2 regions of the Alkalihalobacillus sp. MEB130 genome follow, and region 1 is predicted to be linked to the other one. Evidence: riboswitches for the same ligand, from Rfam matches in the RefSeq annotation. Region 1 holds a riboswitch; the other holds the start of a gene.
What was found. Region 1 has a riboswitch for cobalamin ahead of metE (5-methyltetrahydropteroyltriglutamate--homocysteine S-methyltransferase). Riboswitches for the same ligand answer to the same signal wherever they lie in the genome.
Positions count from the first base shown of each region.

Region 2: another riboswitch for cobalamin. It lies ahead of N0O92_RS19910 (ribonucleotide reductase N-terminal alpha domain-containing protein); the one in region 1 lies ahead of metE (5-methyltetrahydropteroyltriglutamate--homocysteine S-methyltransferase).

Region 1 is NZ_JAOANA010000005.1:177,828-181,024, forward strand. It holds gene N0O92_RS07445 (VanW family protein) at 1-479, opposite strand, end outside; gene N0O92_RS07450 (cob(I)yrinic acid a,c-diamide adenosyltransferase) at 612-1,199, opposite strand; cobalamin riboswitch at 1,435-1,621, shown strand; gene metE (5-methyltetrahydropteroyltriglutamate--homocysteine S-methyltransferase) at 1,752-3,197, shown strand, end outside.
Region 2 is NZ_JAOANA010000025.1:25,212-28,408, reverse strand. It holds partial or broken gene N0O92_RS19915 (ribonucleoside-diphosphate reductase subunit alpha) at 1-906, opposite strand, end outside; partial or broken gene N0O92_RS19910 (ribonucleotide reductase N-terminal alpha domain-containing protein) at 1,100-1,987, opposite strand; cobalamin riboswitch at 2,130-2,330, opposite strand; gene N0O92_RS19905 (glycine betaine uptake BCCT transporter) at 2,482-3,197, opposite strand, start outside.

The DNA of each region.
Region 1 (3,197 bases):
AATTCTCCAATGCTTCTTTTGTCAATTCCTATTACGTCCTCTTCAGAAACAGCTGGTTCCGTCACATAAATAGGCATAACCATATCCTTTGTTCCTGTTTCTACCTTTTGTAACTGATCAACGAGTTCCTGCTCAGAAAGGATGACTCTTGGAGTGCCGGGAGTAATTTCACCATTTGATTGAATACGGGGATTTTGCATAGGAGTATCTATATGCGCGGCTAGGTCCTTAGCTAGTTGCTGTAACGCTTCTTCATCTAAAGAACTAGAGGACCTATAACCATAGTCATTCAAAACGACATCATGAACATTGTTATTCCACTCATCTTTTAAGCTAATCTTCCAATAAACAGGAGCCTTCCACATAGATTCGGTGTGAAAATAAGAAGAATGTGAGGCAACAGGCTTAGGCCCTTCAGCAGACACTTCATTGCTACATCCAGCAAGTAATAATAGCACAACTAGCCAACTTTTTTTCATTCATTTATCCCCCTCTATACATCATACACATTTACCAATATATGAGAGGTCATGTGAATCATTCCATGTATATTCGCTGATTTTTAATTAAATTAAAGAAAAAACCACACTTTATCAGAGTGTGGCTTCTACTTATTTCTCTTTCTTCCGCTTTCCTCCCTTAAATACAATCGCACTCCTTTCATATTTTATATCTCCAACCTTTAGTCGAGCATTCACGACGCGAGCAACTGCAAAGAAATAATCCGATAACCGGTTTAAGTATTTTAGTACAATAGTATTTATTTCAGCCTCTCGTTGCAGTCTAGTCACATATCGTTCAGCCCTTCTTGTAATCGTACGACAAATGTGAAGGGTCGCAGCCGCAGCCGCTCCTCCTGGTAATATGAATTTTTCTAACTCAGGAGCTTCTTCAATATAAACATCTATACGCGTTTCTAAGAAATCAATCATAGCTTGATTCGCCTTGTAAGGATGTTTCTCTGAAGCTTTAATCATCGCTAAATCTCCGCCACAATCAAATAATTCATGTTGAATTTTAGTCAACTCCATTTTTATATCAGAAAAATTTTCATCGTCCAATTGCGTAATGGCCTGCCCAATAAATGAGTTTAATTCATCTGTAGTTCCGTACGCTATGACCCGAGTATCATCTTTATCTAGCCTTCCTCCTATTACACTTGTTTTTCCCTCATCACCCGTTCGCGTATATAACTTCATAATCTTCCTCCTTATCTCAAATATCGAGAAGTAGTTACACATCTTTTTTTCGTGCTCGTGATAGTTTCAAATTATGTATGGTCTATATTATATATGATTGATGCAGTCATAAGCCATGATCGATTTTCTAACTTATGGACAAATACCTCTTTATGCACTTTTTCACTATCGTTTGTACGGAGTATATAAAAAAACTATTGACAACCTCCCTCCTACTAAGCTAAAGTTTAAAACAATTTCATATGTTGAAAATAGGTACTTTGAAGATAGCTTCAAAGTTTAAAAGGGAATTCGGTGTAAATCCGAAGCGGTCCCGCCACTGTAATAGAAAAGTTATCATGACATGTCACTGGCTAACGCTGGGAAGACCATGATCACGTTGATTCTAGAGCCAGGAGACCTGCCTATTTTAACAACACTGCTTTTACCTACGGGAGATAGGGAGGTGTTAACAATATTGCATTGATTAATCTATGGATATCGTTACCCTTTTTTCGGTAATGATATCCATTTTTTTGTAGTGAAATATATATTTTATTGGAGGAACTATTAATGAACTCATTAAAAACTAGTAATTTAGGCTACTCTCGAATTGGAGAGAACCGCGAATGGAAAAAAACTCTTGAAGCCTATTGGTCTCATACTATTACTGAAGAGACTTTCTTACAACAAATGAAGAAATATCGACTTCATCATCTTCAGAAGCAACTAGAAAAAGATGTGGACCTTATTCCTGTTGGGGAATTTTCCTATTATGATCACGTTCTTGATACAGCTAGTATGTTTGGCTTTGTTCCGAAACGGTTTGGACATGATGGAGGGACGGTTCCTTTAGCTACCTACTTCGCAATGGCACGTGGTAGTCAAGGAACGCATGCTTGTGAAATGACAAAGTGGTTCGATACAAATTACCATTACATTGTTCCTGAAATTGAAAATAAAAAGCCTGTTTTACTAGAGAATCGTCCTCTTCAAGCTTTCTTAGAAGCAAAGAACGAATTAAACATTACGGGAAAGCCTGTTATCCTTGGACCTTTTACATTTTTGAAATTATCTAAAGGTTATAATACGGAATCGTTTGGAAGTTTATTAATAAGTTTTATCCCAGTTTATACGCAATTGTTATCTGAGCTCGCACAAGCAGGCGCCACTCTCGTTCAGATTGATGAGCCTTCGCTCGTTACCGATATAACAACGGATGAAATGGAGCTCGTTCATGACTTTTATGAGGAGATCTCTAAGCAAGTACCCGAACTTGAAATTTTGTTACAAACTTACTTTGAGGCAGTTTCTCACTATAAACAGGTAATTGACTTACCTGTGAAAGCAATCGGTCTTGATTTTGTCAGTGGTTATGAAGAAAACATTCAATCAATAAAAAAATTCGGCTTTCCTAAAGATAAGATTCTTGCTGTAGGAGTAATTGATGGAAGAAACATTTGGAAGAATCGTTTACAAGAAACGAACGATCTTATAACGCAGCTTAGTAAGTATGTTCCGCTAACTAATCAAATTCTCCAACCTTCTTCTAGTTTATTGCATGTTCCGGTTACTGTTAAAGGAGAATCCAAGCTACATTCCATCGTGAAAGATGCTTTGGCTTTTGGTGATGAGAAGCTAGATGAATTGCGCCTTTTACGAGATGTCTTACTCCATCCATCTCCCACTAAACAAAATGTATTAGAGCGCTATGATTCTACTCTTAAAAAACTTGAGCAATCAACATGGAGAAAGAAAAAAGAAGAAACCATTCTTCCATCAGAGAGAACAAAACCATTTCAAGAAAGATATGAGCTTCAAAATAAAAAGTGGAACTTACCTCTCCTACCAACAACCACTATTGGAAGTTTTCCACAAACAAAGGACATTCGAAAAGCGCGCTTTCAGTGGAGAAAAGGTGAATTAGCGAACGATACGTATGAGGCACACATCAAAAGCAACATTGAAAAGTGGATTCGTATACAAGAGGAATTGGATATTGATGTTCTAGTACATGGA
Region 2 (3,197 bases), on a different contig from region 1:
AATCGTCAAATATGAAATACTCTCATATAAATTATCTGCGTATTGTACCGCTTCGTCGGATTCCCATTTGATCCCTTTAAGAGCTAGTAAGTGGTGCCAGCCAAATGTACCTAACCCAATAGAACGATACTTTTGATTGGTTATTTGAGCTTGCGGAACTGGAAGATTATTTAAATCAATGACATTATCAAGCATTCGAACTTGAATTGGAATTAGTCTTTCAAGGACATTTTCTGTAATAGCTTTAGCTAGATTAATAGAAGACAAATTACAAACAACAAAGTCTCCAGGTTCTTTTACTACAATAATCTTGCCATCTTCCGTTTTTTCCTCAATAACGGTCGTTGCTTTCATATTTTGCGTAATCTCTGTACACAAATTACTACAATAAATCATTCCTTGATGACGATTGGAGTTGGAACGGTTTACTGTATCCCTATAAAACATATATGGTGTACCTGTCTCGAGCTGACTCTTTAAGATTTCTTTAAAAATATCAATGGATGGAACAACTTCCCACAGTAATCCTTTCTCACCTAGTAATCCGTTGTTTGCTGCATCCACACACTCTCTGTACTTTTCTCGGAAACTTCCCTTTCCTCTTTCTTCGTCATAATAATCTTCTAAACTAAAACCTAACGTTTGGCGTATCGTATGGGGATCGAATAAATACCACTCTTGTCTGGCTTCTACTTTTTCCATAAATAAATCTGGCAAACAGACACCTGTAAATAAATCATGGGTACGCTGCCTCTCATCACCATTATTTAATTTGACAGCCAAAAAATGAAAAATATCGCGGTGCCATATATCTAAATAAACACTGATTGCCGTTACTACCCTCGGTTTCCCGATATTTATTAGGGGACTAGACTGTATCATCATCTTAGTAAAAGATGCTCCTCGTCAGTCGTTGAGGGGATTTCATATCAATAAGACTTAGAAATCAGCCCTGCTGATTATCACCTTGTCCTTCCAATTTTCAGATATGCTATATAGTTTCCCATCTAGCTTACTATGGAAGGCTGTTGACGACGTTCCAGCATATTCGGAGTTTTCTATAGTGGTCACCCTACTATAGGGGCAAAAGTTTACCCTGTCTTTGACCTAACTGGTCGACACTTACTGCCGTGTTATTTAGCTGTTTCATCCACGGGATGACACCAGACGATACTCCTTTAAAGCCTCTTATATCACTTCCACGGCTGCGCAGCTTTCCTAAATATGCGCCGATTCCTCCTCCGCTTTTGCTCAGAGTTGCAATATCCGTGTTGCTGTCATAAATCCCTCTGAGACTATCATCAACGGTGTCAATAAAACAGCTTGATAATTGACCATAGCTTTTCCCTGCATTAGATAGAGTTGGAGTTGCCACCGTCATATATAAATTAGAAATGGCCCAGTAAGCTTCTTTTATAAGACCTAATCGTTTTTCCTTCGGCTCTTTAACCATTAATGTCGCTGCAATAATCATAAAGCGCTCCTGAGGAAGTTCATACAGCTCTCCACTATGCGATTTAGCTAAATAACGATCTGCTAATGTTAACAAGCCAATGTATGTAAACAACGAATCGCGCTCAGGGACAATCTCCTTTTCAAGTTCTTCTAATTCTTCTTTCGAGTACTCCTGTAAGATCTGATCTGAATATATCCCCATCGCCGTTAACTCTTGAACTAGTTGGTAAAAGGATCCATACCTTAAGCTAGCATTATAGTTTCTTGAATGAGCTGCTCTTTTATATAGTTGCTTTAAATAAACATTAGCTGCAACAAACGTCCAATCTGGCTCCTCTACTGAAATCCTTTCTACCGAAGACAAAACTAACAAATGATTAAGCTGATCTTCTGACATGTCTTCCTTTGTAAAAATAGTTTGTTCAATCTTTTCCTTATAAGCCGTAAAATTGAGGTTTGGAAATAAATTTACTAATACACCAATCTGAGATGATGCATAATCAAATAATGTTGTCGTTGCCATACTCTTCATCGATCTTCCTCCTTAATAATAATAAAAAACGCCCTTTCTCCAGGGAAGAGAAAGGGCGTAAAACGGCGTGAAGAGGTAGACAAACAGCTACGAGTAGATTGTGCTGTTGTTATGCCGTCTCACCTCTCACACCCCGAAGATAGCTGACTTGAAAATGACGGCAGGTCTCCTGACTCGTGCTTCACTCTACTTTGAGCCTTCCCATGCCAAGCTAACATTCATGTTAACCTTTGTTGCACAGTGGGTCCCTCATTTCGTCCACACTTACAGTTGCGGGGGCAGTTCTGGCTTTCTACCAGATTCCCTATTAAGTCTAATTGACACCGTTAATTTTGCGTAATCAATATATAGTTGTCAAAACAATTTACAAATACGATATATTGTATATCTTAAAGGAATCCTCTACATATTGCAAGAGTAAACCTATTTTGTTTGATAGAATAAGGCTCATCGTTTACTAGAGTAAAAGATGAACCTTATTCGTTTTCCACATCTTATCCAGCTATTTTCTTTTTAAATCGATTGTCATTTTTAGGTGTCTCACTCTGACCTTTTAATTCTTGATTCAAGTCTTTTACTAACCCATAACACATCACTAACACAATGAATGATAAGGGTAGCGCACTAACAATAATAGCTGTTTGAAGACCTGCAAGTCCACCCGAAGCCATCAAGACAGCAGTTGAAGCAACTAAGATTAATCCCCATGTTACTTTTACTTTATTAGATGGGTTTAATGAACCACCCGTTGTTTGCATTCCTAAGACGAAGGTTGCTGAGTCCGCTGATGTAACGAAAAATGTTGTAATTAAGGCAACCGTCAAAATCGATAGAATGATGCCAAGTGGCAACTGCTCATATACAAAGAAGAGAGCTGTTTCAAGAGCTTGTCCTGACACATTCAACCCTTGAGTCACTTCTAAATAAATTCCCGTACCTCCAAAGACCGTAAACCAAATCGCACAAACTAAAGATGGAACCAATAGCACGGCTATCGTAAACTCTCGAATCGTTCTTCCTTTCGAGACACGCGCAATAAACATTCCCACAAATGGAGTCCACGAGACCCACCATGCCCAGTAAAAGACAGTCCATCCTTGTGTCCAAGCTGCTTCCTGAGCATCAAAAGGAGCTAATCGCAAACCCATCGGAATGATATTTTGTAAATAACTTCCTAGACTCGTCGTAAACATATTTAATAGAAATAATG